One region of the Acaryochloris thomasi RCC1774 genome, then DNA from elsewhere that is predicted to be linked to it. Evidence: riboswitches for the same ligand, from Rfam matches in the RefSeq annotation. Region 1 holds a riboswitch; each other region holds the start of a gene.
The links. A riboswitch is a leader RNA that binds a small molecule or an ion and turns the genes downstream of it on or off. The one in region 1 is predicted to bind cyclic di-GMP.
Positions count from the first base shown of each region.

Region 2: it holds a riboswitch for cyclic di-GMP, as region 1 does, so the genes downstream of both, C1752_RS14305 (hypothetical protein) here and C1752_RS10620 (DMT family transporter) in region 1, are expected to answer to the same signal.
Region 3: it holds a riboswitch for cyclic di-GMP, as region 1 does, so the genes downstream of both, C1752_RS21935 (YHYH protein) here and C1752_RS10620 (DMT family transporter) in region 1, are expected to answer to the same signal.

Region 1 covers NZ_PQWO01000005.1:234,554-242,155, reverse strand. Annotated here, with positions in the region: gene C1752_RS10650 (NAD(P)/FAD-dependent oxidoreductase) at 1-206, shown strand, start outside; gene C1752_RS10645 (peroxiredoxin) at 375-980, shown strand; gene C1752_RS10640 (Crp/Fnr family transcriptional regulator) at 1,334-1,942, shown strand; gene tpiA (triose-phosphate isomerase) at 1,974-2,699, opposite strand; gene ylqF (ribosome biogenesis GTPase YlqF) at 2,793-3,653, opposite strand; gene C1752_RS10625 (hypothetical protein) at 3,660-4,013, opposite strand; gene C1752_RS10620 (DMT family transporter) at 4,144-4,512, opposite strand; cyclic di-GMP riboswitch class I at 4,650-4,740, opposite strand; cyclic di-GMP riboswitch class I at 4,954-5,044, opposite strand; gene C1752_RS10615 (NADPH-dependent FMN reductase) at 5,215-5,763, opposite strand; gene C1752_RS10610 (DUF3084 family protein) at 5,816-7,318, opposite strand; gene C1752_RS10605 (DUF3110 domain-containing protein) at 7,344-7,602, opposite strand, start outside.
Region 2 covers NZ_PQWO01000008.1:155,567-163,168, reverse strand. Annotated here, with positions in the region: gene C1752_RS14320 (HAD family hydrolase) at 1-742, opposite strand, end outside; gene C1752_RS14315 (FAD-dependent oxidoreductase) at 845-2,410, opposite strand; gene C1752_RS14310 (hypothetical protein) at 2,675-3,136, opposite strand; gene C1752_RS14305 (hypothetical protein) at 3,507-3,983, opposite strand; cyclic di-GMP riboswitch class I at 4,324-4,413, opposite strand; gene trpS (tryptophan--tRNA ligase) at 4,661-5,668, shown strand; gene C1752_RS14295 (helix-hairpin-helix domain-containing protein) at 5,710-7,053, opposite strand; gene C1752_RS14290 (chromate transporter) at 7,096-7,602, opposite strand, start outside.
Region 3 covers NZ_PQWO01000019.1:7,929-15,530, forward strand. Annotated here, with positions in the region: gene C1752_RS21920 (Rid family detoxifying hydrolase) at 1-352, opposite strand, end outside; gene hemB (porphobilinogen synthase) at 686-1,672, opposite strand; cyclic di-GMP riboswitch class I at 1,907-1,991, shown strand; gene C1752_RS21935 (YHYH protein) at 2,277-3,371, shown strand; gene C1752_RS21940 (AAA-like domain-containing protein) at 3,562-5,214, shown strand; gene C1752_RS21945 (AAA-like domain-containing protein) at 5,218-7,602, shown strand, end outside.

The DNA of each region.
Region 1 (7,602 bases):
ATTTTCAGTACAACCACCTCGGCGAAATGCTGACCCTGGGGCGAGAAACCGCAGCATTATCTGGTTTTGGCCTCCAGCTAGATGGCCCCCTCGCCTACGTTGCTAGGCGACTGATCTATCTCTATCGCATGCCAACCCTAGAGCATCAGCTCAAGGTCGGCCTCAACTGGCTCTTCAAGCCCCTCTTATCTGAAATCTCTAGCTAGAAACGCTCCTTCAAACAGCGGTATTTGACCTAGCATTACGTCTCAGCACAACTCAGGCGTAATGTAACCGTTTATTAACAGTATGATGGTTTCAGCGTTTGGCTCCATCTCTGTGACTGAGGTGTGGTGAGCGCAGATCTATTCCATCCTGTAAGGAGTAACTGATTTATGACTGAAGACAATGGGTGCCTACGGGTCGGTCAGACCGCCCCTGACTTTACCGCCACGGCAGTATACGACCAGGAGTTTCAAGATGTTAAGCTGTCGAGCTACCGTGGCAACAAGTATGTTGTTGTCTTTTTCTATCCCTTAGACTTCACTTTTGTTTGCCCCACAGAGATCACCGCGTTCAGCGATCGCTACGAAGAATTTAAGTCCCTGAACACAGAAGTGCTCGGAATTTCCGTTGACAGTGAGTTCTCTCATCTAGCCTGGATTCAAACCGATCGCAAATCTGGTGGCGTCGGTGACCTCAACTATCCCCTCATTTCTGACATCAAAAAAGAAATCAGCACGGCCTATAACGTTCTGGAACCTGAAGCCGGTGTTGCCCTCAGAGGCTTGTTCATCATCGACAAAGACGGTGTCATTCAATACGCAACCGTCAACAATCTTGCATTTGGGCGCAGCGTAGACGAAACTCTCCGCATTTTACAGGCCATTCAGCACGTCCAAGCCAATCCTGACGAAGTCTGTCCTGCAGGGTGGACCCCAGGGGCGCAAACGATGAACCCCGATCCCGTCAAATCAAAAGATTACTTCGCCACCGTCTAACACCAGACCAGAAGAAAGCACCGCAAGTTTTCTCACTCTTAAAATACCGATAGTTGTGGCGTCATCGACCTCCCACGGCTATCGGTATTTTTGGCTGCCCGTCCCACCATAAATCTTTTTCACCAAGAGCTTACGGCACATTGTCAACCACTTTCACTACATCTTCATCTATGCGGAGTAGTCTCTTGAGATATTGAGCAGTTATTCTCTCTCGAGGTTGATTCTACAAGGACCTTCTCGAATCTGTACCGATCTCATTGAGGAAAACGTGCACAAAGCTAGTTAGGAACATGTGACGCTCAGTTGTGAAACAATGCACACCTCAGCATCACTCTCAAGAAGGGTTTTGCCTTATGCCAGTATCTTCCAGCCTCAATCATGATCTTGCCTTCAAGCAAGGAGACATTTTGCCGCCATCTGCTGAAAATCTATGGCGCATTGACGAGGGCTTTGTCCGCACACTCACCTGGAATGATGAAGGTGACCTAATCACGCTAGGCGTGTGGGGTGACGGCGATATCGTCGGACGCCCCCTCTCTCAAATTAAGCCCTTCCAGATGGAATGCTTAACGGCAGTAGAAGTTCAGGCAGTATCGCCAACCCAAAACAATGTTCAAGACGCCATGTACTTCCAGATTCGCTGCATGGAAGAATTCCTCAGTATTATTGGCTATAAGCGCGCGCCCTTAAGGCTTTTGAAATTTTTGCAGTGGCTAGCTGCCCGCTTCGGCCGCGATGTCGAACAGGGAAAAATGCTAGATTTACGGCTCACTCACCAGCTTCTCGCTGACATCACAGGCATCACACGCGTAACGGCCACCCGTCTACTGAAGCAATTTGAGCAAGAAGGCCGTTTGACCCGCCTCAAAAAGCATCGAATTTTGCTTAAGGAAGCGCTTTGGCAGCAGAATAATAAGCAGTTACCTGCCGTTCTGCAGGGACTACAGATGGATCCTTCTTAACCAGCCTTCTTAACCAGGATCGATCAGCAGACTACTGGTGATTAACAATTCTGGCGAAACTATCGCCGGTCAAGCTACCACCGCCGACTAACGCTCCGTCAATCTCGGGCTGGGCCATTATTTCGTCCACATTGCCCGGTTTAACGGAGCCACCATACTGAATGGTGACATCTTTATTCGTCAATTGAGAGCGAATCAGACCAATGACTCGGTTTGCTTCGTCTGATGCACAAACGTCCCCAGTACCGATGGACCAGATCGGCTCATAGGCAATGATTAGGTTGTTTTGATCAACGCCATCCAACCCATGCTTGAGCTGACTGAGAATATGTGCTTCTGTTTCACCCTGATCTCGCTGTTGCTTGGACTCACCGACACAGAGAATGGGCGTGAGCTTATGCTTCTGAGCAGCTTTAAGGCGTAGGTTGACCGTCTCATCCGTTTCACCAAAGTACTGCCGACGTTCGCTATGACCAATAATGACGTAACGGACGCTCAGTTCAGTCAGCATTGAGCCAGAAATTTCACCGGTATAGGCCCCTTCAGATTCCCAATGCATATTCTGGGCACCTACCTGTACTCGGCTACCGTGCAGGTTCTGAGAAAGCGTTCCTAGGTCAGTAAAGGGCACACAGAGAATGACGCTTCGATCCTCAGGGGTGGCCTCAAGCAGAGGTAGAAAGGTCTGCAAAAACTCCAGGGTATCGGCCTGGGTTTTATGCATTTTCCAGTTGCCAGCGATCGCAATTTTTCGCACAGTGAATTTAAGTCAGCTCGACTAAAGGTCAACAGTTTTTCAGTTTAAGGGGTCAGGTGACGCTTGGCGATGATTCTTAGTAAAAAGACAGGGCTATGGTGGTGCTTCTAAGGGCAGCGTGCCTAGCCTTCCTTTACGAAAGTCTGTCAGAATCTGATGCGCGGTTCGTTCAATATCGCCTTGATGCTGTTTGTTCGCTAGAGCTTCTAAATATTCTTCACCGGTCGCTTGAGGCTCTAGCTGATAGCGGGACTGGAGCGGGTTTTGCAAACAAAATCCTGGGATACTCTGCAGTTGAAGCCGCTGGAGGTGTTCAATGAACGTGGCGGCAACCAATTGATTATCGTAGGCAGCAGTGCCGATATCGTCGCAGATCGCCAGCTTATAGGCCGCATCTTGATCTTCTAAGAGCGGCGGCAGAACGCCGGGTGTATCTAAGATTTCTAGCTGGTCAGACAGGCGAATCCACCGTAGCTGCCGCGTGACGCCGGGGCGAGGCGCACTGGGAACCACGCGCCGCTTCAGCAAACGATTGATCAGGGCAGATTTGCCCACGTTAGGGAATCCCACAACAACCGCTCTCACGGCTCGAGGGCGCATTCCTCGCTTTTGGCGGCGCTGATTGACCTGAGTCCCTGAAGCTTGAGCGACTTTGGCAACCGCCGCGATGCCTTTACCATGTTGCGCATCGGTAAAATAAGGCGTCAGCTCCTGGGCTTTGAGATACTCTCGCCATCGATCCACCGCACTCACAGGAATCAGATCAACGCGATTCATCACGAGAATATGGGCTTTCTCGCCAATCCACTGGGCAATTTGGGGATGACGGCTGGCGAGGGGAATGCGACAGTCTCGCACTTCTAAGACAACATCAACCCGCTTGAGCTGCTCCACGAGTGCCTTTTCAGCTTTAGCAATGTGGCCGGGATACCATTGAATCGGTGGAGTGCTCATTCAGACTCAACAATCAGAGGATTCAAAGGACTGGCTAGCGGTACTACCGATATCTTCAGGCCCATATTCTCCCTGACTGGAAAAGGTGAGTTCGTCGTTCTGCTGCTCACCACAACCCTTGGCTGTTTTTTCTGCGTCATATTCGTACTCAGCGGCTTTTGTAGGAGGCGCACTTTGCGGCCTATTTGCGCCTGCAGAATTAGGGACCGTCAAGAGGCCGCCAGGAGAAGACAGGACGTCTCTAATACCCTGCTCAACTAAAGTTTGTTCAACGGGGTCCAAAGACTGAGCTTGCGTAGGACAGGCAATACCCGCAAACACACAAAAAATAGCGAAGGGAAATAGTTTAGAGGTGATCACTGACCTGGCACTCCATAAAGACAACAACTGTGAATACAGGCTTTCGTTGCAATACGTGGACATTGACGCGAGACATTTGATTCTATGATCACATATCTACTTTGAGACTGCATACATTTACAACACGAGACTACCGCTGCCACGCAATCAGAATGACGCCACAAACGATGCAGCCTAGCCCTACTAAGCGGCTCAGGGAAATGGCTTCTTGAAAAGCAAAGTAGCCCAACAAAACTGAGACGAGATAAATCAGCGAGGCAGCAGGACCAGCAACGCTAAGACTGACGCGGGTCAAGAGCATGATATAGCTAATGGCACCGAACGCATAGCAGGCCAGTCCCACCAACAAAGCGGGCGTCGTCGCAATGCTGAGCACGTGACTCAGCAGGTTGGTACCTGTGACTTTGCCGAGCTGCAGGGCACCTGACTTTAGGAAAAACTGCCCTGCGCCACTGAACGCAATTGAAATGAGTAGCAGCAAAAATTCTGCGGGTGTCACAAACCTGCGCTGCCTCCTATCGATCGCTGTTTTTATCCCTCACAACTCTAACGCTGGTTGGTGATCAAGACGACCGCGAAAACAAGCAAGGCCCCTACCCAGAAGGTAAAGGCCCTTGCTCAATGAAGTAAAGTCTCTTCGGAACCAGCAGCATCCATACCCCTAAGATGGTTTTTAGGCCCGCTGGTTTGCGCCTTGCCCTTTCGGAACAAGTTGCCATTTCGGAGACTTGGCTGGGCTAATGTGGGGGGTATAACAGCCCGATGAATCCATATTAGAATCTTTATTTTCAGCTTTTAAGCGTGAAAATACGGATTTTCAGCTATTTTCCAGACTCTCGGCTTCCGGGATTATACGGTCGTGCGCTGCGGCACCTCTGTTCTAAAACACAAAGGCCCCTACCCAGAAGGTAAAGGCCCTTGCTTAATGAAGTAAAGTCTCTTCGGAACCAGCAGCATCCATACCCCTAAGATGGTTTTTAGGCCCGCTGGTTTGCGCCTTGCCCTTTCGGAACAAGTTGCCATTTCGGAGACTTGGCTGGGCTAATGCGGGGGGTATGACAGCCCAATGAATCTATAGTAAACCCTAGTTTCAAAGACATTAACCGCGAAAATACGGATATTCTCTTAAATATCGGCGAAAGACACACCGTAAAAACACGGATGTTTTCTTTACACAGAAAAAGTACTGCGCGCTTTGACTCTAATTTTGACTGGGGCGAAGCTTTTGGGTTGTGATAACAAGGCTATCCACAAATTTATCAAGCCGCTCCGCTAATTTGGGGTCCTGGAGATTGCCGCTGGCATCGAAGGCTTGCCAAGCTTGGCCGATGGCGACCTGCTCTGGAATCATCATGGCATGAACCCAACGCGTGATCAGTCGCAGTTGATTGAGCGCATTGCTGTTGGCCTGCCCGCCCAGAACGCTGATGGCTCCGGTAACTTTGCCTGACAAGTGCTCAAAGCTCAGTAGGTCTAAGGCATTCTTCAAAACGCCGCTGACGCCGCCGTGATATTCCGGCGTCACTAAAATCAAGCCATCAGCTTGGCGCACGGCCTGCCTCAGCTTGACAACATCTGGATAGCCTGCGTAGTCATCTTCACCTTTGCAGAAAGGGAGGTTCAGCGTTCGCAGGTCTAGTATCTCCACTTCAGCCCCTAAGGCCTCTGCTCTCTTGAGCGCTAGCTTCAAAGCATCAAATGAGTAAGATTGCGATCGCAAACTTCCACTCATCCCAACCAGTTTTATCATTAAACGTATTCGTAACGACTACACATAAGCTAACAAATTAGCGAAGAGAGCGTTAGGGCGTGGCGGGATCACCACTGCGTAGAATCACTTCTTGCCCTTTGAGAGCAACGAGCTGCAGCACCAATGGACCGGCGGTGAAAACAGGGTTAGGTGCGATCGCCTGAATGGAAACAGGGGTGTTATCATTACGGTCTTTGAGGGCCAAGACAAATCTAAATAGCTCGATTTGCTGGAATGAGCCAACGGTCCCGGTCAGGGGATCGGGCAGCACCCCTGACTGAATGGCCTGCTGATTAGCATCTGAGAACAGAATATTGAGGCGGTTAAGAATCTGTTCATCAGATAAAGCTTCAGGGGTCAAGGACGTCACGGCCAGAGTCTCTTCCGATTCAAGCACCAAGCGATTCACGGCCAATTGAGGTGCCACCAGGACAGTCTCCTCTCCTTCTAGATAGTTGGCTGCTGCTAAAATCCGAATCAGGTAGGGCTTGCCATCGCTAACCTGGCTGACGACTCGCTCAACGGACTGACTCGTAATTTGCACGACCTGCTGATCTGGGGCTAGGTCTGGGGGATTGATGAGCACAATGGCGGCGGTTCGAGCCTGTCTGAGGAGAGTGTTAAGCACTTCGAGAGCCTCCTCACGGGTATCGATGTCCTCAACCACCCCAGAAGACAGCACTTGGCCGGTACGGATAGTAATATTGCCGCGCCGCAACCCAATCAAAAGCGCTTCTACATTTCTTTCAAGGCGCTGGCGGTTGCGCTCTAAAGTCGCCACGTCTTTCTGCAGCTGCGATCGCTGCTGCAGAAGATCGCCTCGCTGGGCATTGGCCTGCTGAAGCTGAGCTTGAGCCTCTACGACGGCGGCTTCAAACTGCTGTTGCTGTACTTCCGCCTGCTGAAGCTGCGTTCGAGCTGTGGCAATAGCATCTGCCAATCGACGGCGCTGTGCTTCTACTCCCTGCAGTCGTTTCTGAGTTTGATTACGCTGCTGAAGAAGGCGCTGCCGTTCAGCCTGAATCTGGCGTTCTTCAGAGACGAGGCGAGAGATTTTCGATCGCAACACCCTCGCCTGCGTGGTCGATTTTCTCAGAGTGTTCTGGGCCTCTCGAAATCGTGCTTGAAACTGCTGCAGCTTCGCTTCGCTTTTTCGCTGACGGCTTACCGAAGTCCGCAGGGTACGATTGACCGCCCGCAGTCGCCGCACTGATTCGGTTAATTCAGCCCTTGCGATCGCAAGCTCATCTTCACTTTGATTTTTCTGTTGCAGCACCTCATCCCGCTCAGCCCTGAACGTACGGAGCTGACGTTGGATAGTCCCGATCCGAAAGATAGCATCCCGGAGTTGACCATTCGTAGCCAGCAAGATCCCCATCGTGGTTGCCGACGTTACGCTCCCCGTCAAAATCGTAATCAACACCGCCGTCTTCTTCGGACGCAGGTTAAATAAACTTAGTCTCGCCTTACCAACACGGGACCCAATTCGGTCGCCCAGTGTCGCAATCACTCCCCCCAAGATGATGATTGACAGAATTAGTAGATAGCCAACCATGAAACTCCAATTGCGAAACGGTTGGTCACTCTAGCAATCTCTCTAGCTGCCGCCGGATATCATCCAGGTTATCCTGCGGCGGGCCAGCCGGCTCCGGTTTTTGATTCTCCTGCCACAGCGTTGCATCCATATTTTGCTCAGGCGGGATTTCTAACTGGCCCTCAGGAACAAACTTGTACCCCAATCCCGACTGCGAACAAATCGCCTTGATTTCCTCTTCATCAATCGGTTCCACCGTCGGCTCCAAGAAATCTTGGGCCTCTAGCAACACCGCAAATCGGGTC
Region 2 (7,602 bases), on a different contig from region 1:
AAGAAGTTGCGATCGCAAAGCTACCGTGAATAGACGTGGGCTGTAGCTGCTGTAAATAATCATGACTTCGCATGCCACAGGTCACAGCAATACAGGACATGCCCAAGGCTTGAGCTGCCAAGATGTCTGCTTCGGTGTCTCCAATCATCCAGCGTTCATTTTGATTCGAAAATTCAGGTTGGCTCATCGTCTTCGCCAGCAAAGCTTGCTTATGCTCCGCATAGTTGTCATAGGCTGCGAGATGATCCTGTGCTCCTTGAATATGGCTAAACCAGTGCGCCAAATCATACTGATGCAAAATCTGAATCGCCTGAGCATGACTACGTAGCGTGACGACCGCGAGCTGAACGCCCCAACGATGTAGGCGCGCTAGAGCCTCTCTGACCCCTGGCTGGACACGGTCTTGCCCTAACACTTGAGGATGATTAACAATAGCCCTAACATGCTGCAAGAAATCGTCAATTTGTTTGTTCTGCAGGCCCGACTGCCGTGCAATCTCAATATCTGGAATGCGTGCTTGCTTCATTTCCCAAAACTGGCGAGCACTGAGGGGCGTTAACAATAGTGAACAGCCTCGATTACGATACTGCCCCTGGAGCTGAGTAAGTGCTGTTTGGTAGGTTTGATAGTAACGCTGTGAAACATCAATTAGCGGGCCGTCGAGGTCACAAAAAAGTGTTAGCTGAGACCTTCTAGACCGCAAATCTTTGTGAGCAATGCAGGGGTGTTCCAAAAGTTGCATAGAGCTTATAGACATAGCTGACCAGCAGCCGTTAACATATCGTTACTCAAATTTAACATTTATTTTATAAAGCGGCGCAATTAAGTTTCCGAGTAAAAGTGCTTAGGTGTTGCTCCTATGATCATGCCCAGCTCCGTAGGCCCATTGATCAAGGCGTCGGTGCCAGCGGTACTGTTTACGGGGGGAAAGAGTCTTGCATCTGCGGCGAATTAAAGGCTGTAAGCGATCTAATTCATTGTAGAGTCCTAAGCTGAGATAGTGTGGTAGCCACTGTGCTAGCGCTACAGGTCCCAGCTGTGCCAAGATCGTGGGTATGAGCTGAGGGTGGCGCACAGAGACCTGAAGGAGGGCTTGTGAGAGCGGCACAAATTGAACGACATCCTGCAGGAATGGTTTAAGAACAGGCTCCCCTAGATCTTCCATCGCTTCAAATACAACAGAAAGTAGGTGATTAATGGCGTTAGGGTCTCCGATGTTGTTAATCGGGGCACGCATTGATTTCTGAAAGAGCCATGTCGATGAGAGATTGGGCTGGTAGGGCTGTAGTTGGGCCAGATCTTTTTGGGTGAGGCAGTCACAGGTCAGTGCTTCATGAATGCCCGCATCTAAGCGACTGAGGTGGCGCATCATGGCCCCAAAGCCTCCAAAGCTTAGGGGAGACTGGTTGCCGCTGCTGTCTCCAAGAGCTAGGAGACGGTCCCAAGGCAGCGCTAGGGGGCTCTGGCGATAGCTCGGAAACATGCCGAATAAGGCTCGCTGAATCTGCAGTTGAGAGAGCTCAATCTCTTGATAGCTGGGCAACTCTTGGAAATAGTCTGCAAAGAGTTGTTTGAGGCTAGGGCGTTGAGGTTGGAGGTCGGCATAGGTAAACAGATATGTGGTGCGACCGTCACGGGCTGGGAAGGCTTCCCAAAAATACTGGCTATGGTTTTGAATTGGGCTATTGGAGACTAGTAAGTCACCTGTAAGGTTCTCGGCCATTCCCTGGGCGCAGGTGCCAACGACGAGGCAAATGCCGTCCGGTTTCTGGCCGTTGCGGGCTTGGGCTGCAATAGGGGAACCATGTCCCATAACATCTAGCAGCAGGCGTGCGGTAAGGTGTGGCTGTCCTTGCTGTCTTTTTACCTCAATGCCATCGGGATGGATGACGACACCTGAGAAAGGCACCTGCTCCAGCAAGCGGCCGCCGGTTGCTAGGAATCGCTGCTTCAAAAATTCCAAAAGAATGACAGGATTGATGCCCAGGTTGAGAACATCGCGGACCCAAATCTCTTTACCCCCATGAAACCGGAGGCGCAGGGGATTGAATTCGGTGGAAATTGTCTCTTCAAGTTGTTCAGGTGAGAGCAATCCCAGATCGACTAATGTACTAACCTCTGCGCGAGAAGCATTCCACTCTTGGTCGCGCCCGCGCAAAATACCTCGCTCTAGCAAAGCGACGCGCCAGCCCCGCTGAGCCAGGGCAGCTCCAATAATAATGCCTAGGGTGCCCCCACAAATAATGATGTCCCAGGCTATAGTGCTGAGCGGGGCCTGACTTTGGACGACCACCTGAGGAATCGTTGGAGAAGAGTCCTGCCTTAGATTTGCCCATTTCAGATCAGCTTGCTCTAGAGCTGTTAGGTATTCGCCCGGAAGCTTGCCGAGGATGTGATTCACTATGGACATCTAAATTACACTCATACATAAAGCAGTCTCGCTTACAGGATAACGAGATAAAATTTGCCTAAACAAGGCCGTGTGCGACTTTTCTGAAAGGCTTGATACTACGTTTTTCTTGATCACCCTATTTGACAAGAGACAACGAGAATACAGGGGTTTCAGCTATTAAATTGCACATCGTCTTAAACAAGAATGCCGGTCCCTCATAAATGGAACCGGCATCTTGATTGGAACTTAGAGAATCTCTAGAACTACGTACTTCGAGCAGTTCTATACATCTTCAGACTTTTTCTTGCGGCGTAGAAGAACGCCAGCAACACCCAATGTTGCAAACAGGCTAGCCGTTGCTAGCTCTGCAGGCTCAGGTACAGCGGGAGCCGGAGCGTCACCGTCACCACCACCCGTCGCCGCCACTGCTGCGATACCACCGGCGCCAGCTAGTCCACCTAAGATGGGAAGCAATGGAATTCCGGCACCGAGTGCACCACCACCCTCAGGGGCTACTCCGCCTAGGTCACAAATTGGACCCTGAGCGATGAGTAGAGGTGTGTCAGATATGACTGTGCTCGCTACAAGGTTAGGACCAAGATTTAAAGAGTTTAGCTCTGACTCTGCAGGGGAAGAACCTTCCTCGCAGAGATCGGTGTCTATGTCAGCCTGACTGGGCTGGTCTGAAGCATCACCTTGAAAAGGATCTTGGAAGTCGAGCTGGGCTGCGTAAACTGAATTCACGCTTCCATATGATAGGCAGGCAAGCAATGCCGTAATAGAACCAGTTTTTTTAATTATGCTCATGAACCCATCAATCTCCAGGGACTTTTTCCACAACAACACTGCGATATTCTAGCATTTTAGCCGATTTTACGAACTTAGCATCTGCTCATCGTAGACTGACTTGATCCAGAGTCGTCAGTTCTTCTCCTGGCAGCTTTTCAAGGATTCGAGCTACTACAGATATCCAAATGACCTGCATAAACGCAATATTCTGACTTACGGAACGGCGACATAATATTTTCTAAGCAAATATGCCGGCCCCGCGTGAACGGAACCGGCATACTATCGAACCTTGAAGAATCTCTAGAACTACATACTTAGAGCAGCTCTATACATCTTCAGACTTTTTCTTGCGGCGTAGAAGAACGCCAGCAACACCCAATGTTGCAAATAGGCTAGCCGTTGCTAGCTCTGCAGGCTCAGGCACGGCAGGAGTAGGAGGAGCCGGAGCGTCACCGTCACCGTCACCGCCACCCGTCGCCGCCACCGCTGCGATACCACCGGCACCAGCTAGTCCACCTAAGACGGGAAGCAATGGAATTCCGGCACCGAGTGCACCACCACCCTCAGGGGCTACTCCGCCTAGGTCGCAAATTGGACCCTGAGCAATGAGGAGGGGGGTGTCAGATACGACTGCGCTCGCTACAAGGTTAGGACCAAGATTTAACGAATTTAGCTCTGACTCCACAGGCGAAAAATCTTCTTCGCAAAGGTCAGCATCTATGTCAGCCTGGCTGGGCTGGGCAGAAGCGTCACCTTGAAAAGGATCTTGGAAGTCTAGCTGGGCTGCGTAAACTGAGTTCACGCTCCCGTATGAAAGGCAGGCAAGCAATGCCGCAACAGAACCAGTTTTTTTAATTATGCTCATGAACCCATCAATCTCCAGAGACTCCCCCCACAACAATACTTAAATATCACAACATCTTAAGCGATCTATCGAGAATTGTGAAATATTCGATAAATTAAGACACCGCTAGCCGACAACGTAACATACTCTTCCCTCAAAGGTCAGTAGTTTTGGGGTGGTAATTAATAATTTTTTTACAAAAGCTGTCCCAGGCCTGAAGAGACTTATAAAAGTTCCCACAAAGCAAAATGACCCCTGCTCGTAGAACAGAGGTCACTGCTGTAGTAAGTAAAGTCCCTTCGGAACTAGCAGCATCCATACCCCTAGATGGTTTTTAGGTCTGCTAGTTTGCGCCTTGCCCTTTCGGAACGAGTTGCCCTTTCGGGGACTTAGTATGGGCTATATGCGGGGGGTATGACAGCCCAATAACCCAACAATAACGGCCAAAATAGCAAGATTTAACCGAGGATATGCTGAAGTTCGCTGTAGACATAGAGGATTATTTAGGTGTAAATGCGGAGCGTTGCAGCCATTGCAAATATCTGGCTCACTTCAAAAGGCTTGTCCGTGCTGGCTTACACTAGATAGCCTGTGTGTTTAATCACTCAAAATTGACGTAGCAACTTAGGGATGGCATGAGTAAGCAACGGGTTCTTTCTGGGGTGCAGCCCACCGGTACGCCACATTTAGGCAATTATTTAGGTGCGATCGCAAACTGGGTCGACCAACAGCAGCAGTATGAAAACTTCTTTTTTATTGCTGATCTACACGCCATTACCGTTCCTCATGATCCAAAGGTATTGGCTGCTAATACAGAATCTCTGGCTGCGCTTTATTTGTCGTGTGGTTTGGACTCAAAACACACCCATATTTTTGTTCAGTCCCACGTTAAAGCCCATGCCGAATTAGCTTGGCTCCTGAACTGCCTTACGCCTCTCAACTGGCTAGAGCGCATGATTCAGTTCAAAGAAAAAGCGATCAAGCAAGGCGATAACGTCAGCATTGGACTTTTAGACTACCCGGTGCTGCAGGCTGCCGATATTCTGCTCTACCAGGCTGATTTAGTGCCGGTGGGAGAAGATCAAAAGCAGCATTTAGAGCTGACGCGAGATATTGCCGCTCGGGTCAATTTTCAGTACGGCAGCGAAGATCATCCCATTCTTAAGGTGCCAGAGCCCTTGATTCAAACCTCTGGGGCACGAGTGATGAGTCTAACTGATGGCACCCGTAAAATGTCCAAATCAGATCCGTCAGAACTGAGCCGCATCAACCTGCTCGATTCCCCCGACGAGATTAAGAAGAAGATCAAAAAATGTAAAACCGATCCGGTTCGAGGGTTGACCTTTGATGACCCGGAACGTCCAGAATGTCACAACTTGCTGACCCTCTATCAGCTTCTTTCTGGGCAAACGAAGGAGACCGTTGCCACCGAATGCGCTGAAATGGGCTGGGGACAATTCAAGCCGCTTTTGACTGAGACGACGATTGAGGCTCTCCGTCCGATTCAAGAGCGATATGCAGACCTAACCCAAGATAAATCCCATCTCAAGACTGTCTTAAAGCAGGGGCAAGAACAGGCTGAATCGGTTGCTGATGAAACGCTCCGGCAGGTGAAAGACGCCTTGGGATACCTACCGGCTTAGGGGGCTGTCATTGCTGCTATCCCGCTGCGCTTGACGCAGGTCTATGCGGTCGCGTTTAGAAGCCCAGAAGACTGGGCTTGGAACCCGGCCTGGGACAGAGCATGGACGGCAGCTCGCTCATCTTGGACGCGAAACTGGGGGCCGAGGCGCACTAACTGACTTTGGTGCTGTCCTTGAATTTTGGCAACCACAGAGACCTTGGCGCCGCCGAAACCTTCGCCGGACTGCTGGCGCAGGAGGTCGCGTAGTTGCTGCTGCCGCTGGATATTACCTGCATCTTGGGCGGGGATCTCAACCATCACAAACCGAACTTCTTCAATGGGTTCTGCATCTTCGATAATCAACTGGATGCGGTCATCCCGGCGGTCTACTTTACCCCAAATCATTAGACGTAGGTCGGTTTCAATATGCTCTCCAATACGCTCAAAGCTCTTGGGGAAAACGACTCCCTCAGCTTTGCCGGTCAGGTCTTCGGCCTGAACAATGGCCATCCGATCGCCTTTCTTCGTGATAATGGGCTTCACTTCAGTGAGCAGGACAATGGCGCTGACGGTGGTGTTTTCGGGTTGCTCTTCTAGGTTCGCCAGACTAATGGGGGCCATTAGGCGAGCGGGACGCTCCACTTCGCGCAGCGGATGGTTTGAGATATAGAAGCCAAGGATTTCTTTCTCTAGGCGCAACTTGTCCGATTCTGGGTAGTCTTCGATGGGGGGCGCTTTGGGGGCAGATTCGTAGGCTGCAGGGGCTTCCGCAACGCTGCTCATGACGTCAAACAGATTGCCTTGGCCAATGGCGCGATCCTTGGCGCGGGACTGGGCCCATTCCAGAATTAGCTCTAAATCTTTGACGAGCTGATGGCGATTTGGCTCTAGTTCATCAAAGCCGCCGCTGTGGATTAATGCTTCTAGGGCGCGGCGGTTGACGACGCGGGAGTCGATGCGATCGCAAATATCGGCTAAAGATACAAACGGGCCACCCTCTTCCCGAGATTCAATAAGCGCCTCAATGGCCCCCTGGCCAACATTGCGAACGGCAGAAAGACCGAACAAGATATTTTTTTCTAGAGGGGTGAAGTCAACACCGGAGCGATTGATATCGGGAGGCTCCACTTCAATCCCCATATTGATGCAGGTGGCAATATAGCGCTGCACCTTGTCCTGATCGCCACTGTTGGCCGTGAGCAGCGCTGCCATGTACTCAACGGGATAATTAGCTTTTAGGTAGGCGGTCTGATAGGTAACGTAGCCGTAAGCGGTGGAGTGAGATTTGTTAAAGCAGTTAGAGGCTAGCCATCCATCTGCAATTAAAAAATTATGATCTTGTGCCAGTCCGAGGTCGTAGACGGGCTGTATCCCTAGTGATTTGCGACTGACAATTTTGACCACCGCTCAGCTCCTAAAATCCAATCTCTAGCGATTTTAGCTGCATCATAGCGCGTTCCAACAGACCGTTAGCGAATGGGCAGTATCCCTACTAGAAGACCGAGAGCTGCTCCTGCAAAAATGAGCTGCCAAGTGGGTGTTTAATTCGTCAATGCGCTCCAGTCCCCAAAAGCTTGAGAGCGCAAGGGGTGTGGTGGGCGAGGTTTCCAGGCAGATGGGTGGCAAGATTAGGCTCAGTCGAGAGCGTGCAGGAGGGTGAAATATCCACAGGCCCAATAACCCTGCACCGATGAACTGTAGCAGGACGTTGATGGAGGTGAAGGTGGTGATCAGGAAAGTTGCGATCGCAACTCCCATCCGCCAACCATCCTCAATCGTCTTTTTACCCAGCTTCCAGCAAAAAGCCAGAATAATCGCCGTCACCACTGGGGAGATCCCCAGAAATAAATCATCTAGCTGCAGTACCCCCTGAAAGCGAAAATAGCCCCAGGAAAGCATCACCACAATCAGAAAAGCAGGGGCAATGAAGCAAAGACCGGCCACAAAAGCTCC
Region 3 (7,602 bases), on a different contig from region 1:
ACACATCCTTCGGGAGCCGAGCCACCTCAACACAGGCTCGGGCAGGGGCAGTTGCCTCATCAAAGTACTGTGCATAAATCTGATTGACCGTCGAGAAATCATTCATATCGGCCAGAAAAACCGTTGTCTTCACCACCTGCGGCCAACCCACACCTGCTGCTGCTAGCACTGCCGCCAGGTTCTTCATCACTTGCTCAGTTTGTTGGCTCACGCCTGTCCCCACGATCGTCCCATTGACGGGATCAAGCGCAATTTGCCCAGAGACAAAGATCATCCCAGCAGCTTGAACAGCCTGATTGTAAGGCCCCACGGGAGCCGGAGCATGATCGGTATGGATAATAGAGTGAGACATAGTGCTTCGATAGTCAGAGCACTACTCACAATAGCATTCGCTTCCTCTGCGATAATAAGCAACAGAGGCAGGCTAAAAGTATCTGCTGAGGACAGTTCTCCTTGCGCAATCGCTACTCGCTATGGGAGCATCCTACTTTCGCTCAAGTATTGCACGGCCCTCACCTTAAGTCCCTCTCCCAATTTTGGGCGAGGGACTTTGAGTACTTTTATCTTGTTCCCCTCTTCTTCCAAGGTTGGAAGAAGGGGCTGGGGAATGAGGGCCAAGTGCAACTGGGATACTTCCATCGCTGCTAGCAAAGGCATGATTCAGCCCACTCAATGAGCACAAAACCTATTGCGACTCTAGCCAGCGAGCCGCATCTTTAGCGTGGTAGGTCAAGATTAGGTCTGCGCCCGCTCGCTTAAAGCTGGTCAGCGTTTCCATGACCACTCGTTCTTCGTCAACCCAGCCGTTGAGGGCTGCAGCCTTCACCATCGAATACTCACCCGACACGTTATAGGCCGCCACCGGCACATTGCAGGCCTGCTTTACCTGCCAAATGATATCCATATAGGCCAAGGCAGGTTTCACCATCAGCATGTCGGCTCCTTCGTGGAGGTCTAGCTCGATCTCTTTGATCGCTTCTCTAGAATTAGCCGGATCCATCTGATAGGTGCGGCGGTCGCCAAACTGAGGCGCTGAATCCGCCGCATCTCGGAAAGGTCCGTAGTAGGCAGAAGAGTACTTAGCGGCATAGGAAAGAATCGGCAAATCCTCAAATCCAGAGGTATCTAGCCCCTCTCGAATCGCTTGCACAAACCCGTCCATCATGCCCGAAGGAGCGATGATATCGGCCCCAGCCTTAGCTTGAGACACTGCCGTTTTCTTCAGCAGCTCCAGCGTCGGGTCGTTGAGAACTCGCCCCGTCAAGTCGCCTGTTTCTAAATAGCCGCAGTGACCGTGCTGGGTATACTCGCACAGACAGGTATCGACAATCACCACCAGATCCGGCACCGCCTCTTTGACGGCTGCCGATGCCTTTTGCACAATGCCGTGATCATGCCACGCCCCTGTCGCTTCAGAGTCCTTATCATCTGGAATCCCAAACAGAATTATAGATGGGATGCCAAGGTCGTAGACTTCTTTAGCTTCTTCTACAATCTTGTCCACCGATAGCTGATAGACTCCCGGCATCGATGTCACTTCTTGGGAAACGCTTTCCCCTGGTACCGCAAAGAGAGGATAGATCAGGTCACTAGTGGTGACGACGGTTTCTTGAACCATGCGACGCAGCTGCGGATGACTGCGGAGCCTGCGGGGACGATGTTTGGGGAACATGATTTTTAGCAACAATACGGTAGATAGGTTGAGCTTTGCTGAAGAAATGCAGAGTAGATGCGACAGCAAAAAGACAACACCCTATACTCTACTGTTGCACTCGACCCCTTTCAATTCCGCGATTGTTTCTATATATTCACAGATCGATTTCAGAGTCCCTTGACGATCCATTTCTCCGAGGCTAGGATGGACGCCTACTCGGCACTGATCCCCCCTAAGTCGCCCTGTAGCTGGCTCTCGAAAGGGTACCTTGCATCGAAAGGGCAAGACACAAATTAGCAGGCCTAAGCTTTACAGTATGGTGGCTGCTAGTGCCGAAGGGCCTTTACAAAATTTTTCTCAGACGAAGAGTGGTTACCCTTAACTCTCAAGTGGGTCATCATTCAGCATTTAATCCAAAAGCCTTTTCGTTGGGAGCTTCCGATGCTATCCTGACCCCGAGTTGAGTGCTGTAGCGTAGCTGTCTGGATTGAAAGCCTACTTCTTGTGAACAGGTCAGTTGAGTCTTCTATATAGTTTAGAGCAGCAGAAAAGACAGAAACATCTCGAAGTTTTTCTTCTCTTGGGGGCACTCTAAAAGCACCCCCAAGAGAAGAAAATCCCTATGCACGTTAGCCAGGAGTGTCTCGTGAGCATCGGTCGGCAATCGGGTCGATTACTGCTGTCGGTTATTCTTACTTTTTCCACTAGCGGAGAAACCTACGGTGACACAACTTCTCACAATCACAAGTATTCAACGCAAAAACTGAGTCAGGCTTCTGTCAATACGAATCAGGTCAGAATCCAACTGGAAGGGGACAGCCGCTACATATACGCTAACGGCATTCCAGATCATACCCATGGTTCATTTCCCAATCCTGGCAATCCCAATAGCATCTCGCCGCAAACCTATCGATTTCGAGTACCGACAACCCCCAAATTAGCAACCCAAATAACGGCACTGCGTGGGAGCCTGTTTGGTGTCGCACTCAATGGTATTCCTTTGGATCCAGGAACAGCAGAGGTTTGGACATCTCAGGGACCCAGCCATGCTTTTAGTGCACAGAATAAAGCAGAATGGCGCTATGAAGCCCTATCAGGCCGCATTAATCTTGGGATTGATCAAAGCCATGCTCACGTTCAGCCAACGGGTGCTTATCATTACCACGGCTTGCCGCTAGGTCTTATCCAGCAGCAAGGTCGCGATCAGCCCATCATCTTCATCGGGTATGCTGCAGATGGCTTTCCTATCTACGCTTCATCTGGAAACACTGCAGCAGTCTCAAGCTACCGAGTTAAGCAAGGACAACGCCCCAGTGGCCCAGGAGGACGCTATGATGGCACCTTTGTTCAGGACCACGAATTTATAGCTGGGCTAGGCAATCTCGATCAGTGTAATGGACGTCAGGGAAAAACCCCTGAGTATCCACAGGGGATCTATCACTACTTCATCACGACGACGTTTCCTTTCATTCCCCGTTGTTTTCGCGGCACTCCTGATATCAGCTTTAGACATCAAAAATCTGCTGGACTGAGACAGTTTCCATCCCGTCCAAAGTCACGTCCTGCGGCCCACATAAAGCAACAGCCCCAACAACGCTTAGATCAGAATCATCGGCCATCAGCAGGCGGGCGGCGACCGCCCTTTCCGCCTTCTGGGCATCATCATCCGTTTTCGCCACCTCACGGTTCCCCGCATCGGCATCATCCCCCTCACTAGCCAATGACGTGGAGATAAATTGAGTTCCTTAGCGAAGTTGGGAATACTAGGGGCAACTGTCAACCGTACTCACCCTGAACGTTTCCTCTAGTTGTCTAGCTATCAGAGAGCCATCACAGACGTAATGGAACAGGCGATTACTAAAGCTTATTCAAGATGTCAGCCGCCCGAGCAATTTAAGAACTTAGGTATGGACCTTTCTGCGATGGATAGGGCGAGACAATCTTTCTCTGGAGGGCGGTTACCAAAGATTGAGTTCCCCGGAGGGGCCGTTCCACTCAGTTCATCGCTTTATATCAAGCGTTCTAATATTGAGCAGCTAGCCTATCAAGAGCTTGACCAACCCGGTAGTTTGATCCGCATCCAGGCTCCTCAAGGAATGGGGAAACGCTCGCTTCTATTGCGATTAATGGCCTATGCCAAGGTTCAGGATTACCAGACGGTCAGGGTCAACTTTCAGACGGCAGAGCAATCCGTTTACACAAGCTTAGATAAATTTCTCCGCTGGTTTTGTGCGAATGTAGCACGGCAGTTGAAGCAAGCAGCCTGTCTCGATCAGTACTGGGATCCAGAGATTGGGGCTAAGCTAAGCTGCACGCTCTATTTTGAAGAGTATTTACTGGAAGCCATTGAGAGTGAGATCGTTTTGGCTCTCAGTCATGTCGAGCAGATCTTCGAGCACCCTAAAATTGCGCAAGAATTTTTGCCCATGCTGCGGTTCTGGCATGAACAGGGTAAACAGGCTGAAGCATTTCAGAAATTACGGCTGATTGTCCTCCATGCCACAGATGTCTATGTGCCTCTGCAGGTGCATCAGTCTCCGTTTAACGTTGGGCTACCGCTGCAGCTATCGCCGTTCTCCTTAAAAGATATTCAGACTTTGGCGCATCGCCACGGACTCGATTGGGACCAAAATCTGGCTCGACCGCTCATGGAGATGGTTAGCGGCCATCCGTATCTGGTGAGGCTAGCAATGTACCACATCAGCCAACAAAATATGACCTTAGCAAAGGTGTTGGAAGAGGCTCCTACTCAGGGGGGGATTTATAATCAGCATCTGAGAGGGCTGCTAAAAACGCTGCAGCAACAGCCGGCTCTAGCGCAAGCTTTCAAAAAAGTCGTCACTTCTATCGATAGCGTGGAGCTTGAGACAATCTTGGCCCACAAGCTTAATCGTCTAGGGCTTGTACTTCTGAGAGGGAACCGATGCATCATTTCATGTGAGCTTTACCGCCTGTACTTTGCACAGCAAAAGTTAGGTCCAGTCGATGAGTGGCGGATTCGGCTTGAGCAGCTTGAGCAAGAGAATATTCATCTCAGAGCATTAGTGAACCTAGACGGTCTCACACAGATTGCAAATCGTCGTTCTTTTGATGATTATCTTGATTCTCAGTGGAAGAATCTGACGGAGATCAAGGCTCCACTGGGTCTACTTTTACTAGATGTTGATCACTTCAAGCAATACAACGATACCTACGGCCATCCAGCAGGGGATCAGTGCCTGCAGCAGGTAGCTCAAGTTCTCCAGCGCTGTGCCAAACGCTCTTCTGATTTGGTCGCTCGCTACGGTGGTGAAGAGTTCGCCGTGGTTCTACCCCTCACAAATGCTCAAACCTCAGCCAGACTCGCCGAGGAAATTCGGATTCAGCTAGGATTGCTTGAGATTGCCCACGAAACCTCTAGCCTTGAGGCGGGCATTGTGACGGTCAGTATTGGCGTTATCAGCGTTGTTCCTGGATCGGAGGGTAGCCCTGAAAAGCTGATTCAGGCTGCAGATAAGGCACTCTATCGAGCTAAAAAGGAAGGGCGAGACCGCATCTACACTCACTCCTCCTCAGGATAGGCCATGCGCTATCAAATTGGCGGTAGCCTGACGGCCAACGCACCCAGCTATATCGCACGACAGGCGGATGAAGATTTATACGAAGCGCTACGGCAGAATTCATTCTGCTACGTTCTTAATGCTCGCCAGATGGGCAAATCATCGCTGTTGGTGAACACCCGACATCGGCTGCAGCAGCAGGGCTACCGATGCGCCGTGATCGACATGACGAATCTGGGGAGCGAAAATATCTCTCCGCTGCAGTGGTACAAGGGCATCATTAAAGATCTCTGCCGCAGTTTTAAGCTCCGCAAAGTTTTTGATTTCCAAAGCTGGTGGCAAGAAGAAGCAGATATTTCACTACTCCAGCGCTTCAGTCGCTTCATTGGAGATGTTCTGCTGCCTCAGTTTCCTGATCAGAACCTGGTGATTTTCATTGATGAAATTGACAGCATTCTGAGCCTGCCGTTTTCGGTCGATGACTTTTTTGCCCTGATCCGCTTTTGCTATAACCAGCGAGCGATTGATCCCAGCTATGAGCGGATTAATTTTGCGATTTTTGGGGTGGCTACGCCCTCGGATTTGATTTGCGATCGCAACCGCACCCCCTTCAATATCGGCACCTCCATTCACCTAAGCGGCTTTACCCTAGAGCAGTCTCAAACCCTAGCTCAGACCCTACCGCTCTATAAGGGCAGCAACTCTGAAATCCTCAAAGCCGTCCTTCACTGGACCAACGGACAGCCATTCTTAACGCAAAAGCTCTGTCAGCTCGTGATTCAGTCTAGCCAAGATGCAGTAAGCGGTGGCTTATCCATCCCGCCAGGAACAGAGAGCTACTGGGTCGAGCAAATCGTTCAGCAACACATCATCTCAGAATGGGAATCGCAGGATGAGCCAGAACATCTGCGAACAATCCGCAATCGAGTGTTGATGGACCAAGGAGCCGTGGGGCGTCGTTTGGGACTGTATCAGCAGATTCGTCAAGGCAAGACTGTTCCCAGTGATGACAGTCGTGATCAAGTTGAATTAGTGCTGTCAGGTTTAGTCATTCGGTCTTATGGGCAGCTCCAGGTCAAAAATGAAATCTATGCAGCCGTCTTTGATTTAACCTGGGTGGAGAATCAATTGGCCCAACTACGGCCCTATGCAAGACTACTAGCGACCTGGGTCGAGTCAGCAAAAACAGATGAATCTCGGCTGCTGCGCGGGCAGGCCCTCAAAGATGCTCAGCTTTGGTCTCAGGGGAAACGGCTGAGCGATCTGGACTATCAGTTTTTAGCAGACTCAGTGGAGTGCGATCGCAACCAAGTTCAGCAAGCGCTCGAAGCCGATCGCGTCAAAGCCATCGAAGCCCAACTGATCCAGGAAAAGAGAGTCGTTAAACAACAGCGCCGCTTTTCAGTCCTATTGACCCTTGCTTTTTTAGGAGCATTGGGCTTGGGGGGAGCCACCTTCCTGCAAAATCGGCAGGCCCGTCGCCATGCCCAAACGGCTAGGGTCAGCGAAGTTAAGGCACTGATGTCCTCCGCTGAAGGAAACTTCGACTCTCATCGTCAACTAGAGGCCTTAACTCTGGCTATTTCAGCGACGCGTAAAGCGCAATTGCTAAAAGACAAACCACTACAGCAGCAGAGCCAAACCGTTCTTCGCCAGACTCTTTACGGCCTAGAAGAAGCAAACCGTTTGCCCACCGTCACTGGAGCCAGAGCCGTTTCGACGAGTCCTGACGGTCAATTCATTGTCAGTGGCCTATCCAACGGTTTGATCTACCTTTGGAGACAAGATGGAACGGTCGTCAAGACGTGGACCGGACACTCATCCAGGATTAACGACATTACCTTCAGCCCAGACCAGCAATACATACTCACAGCTTCTGCCGATCGGACCGTCAAAATGTGGCGGTTAGACGGCACTCTTATTCGGACCTTCTCTGGCCATAGGGAGGGAGTCACGGGTGTTCAAATCAGTCCTGATGGCACCTTGATTGCCTCTAGTTCCTCCAAGCAAGGCATCAAATTATGGGGCGTTGATGGAACCCTAGTTCAGGACATTCCCAAGAAAGGAGCAGCGGGCTTTAGCCCAGACAGCCAATGGTTCGTCACCTCTGGAAAGAATCATCCACTACAGATTTGGGGACGAGATGGCAAACTCAACAAAACACTCCCCCATGTGGGCCGGCCAATTCATCGCCTCACGGTTAGTCCAGATGGGCAACTGATTGCTGCAGCCTGCATTGATAAAACAGTTCGACTCATTCATATCGATGGTCGTTCCTACAAAACGTTTACGGGACATCAGGCTCTGGTCCGCGATGTTACCTTCAGTCCTGATGGTCAACAGGTTGCATCGGTGGCAGGCGACAAGACCGTCAAGGTGTGGCAAACGCACGGCGAACTGCTGAAGACC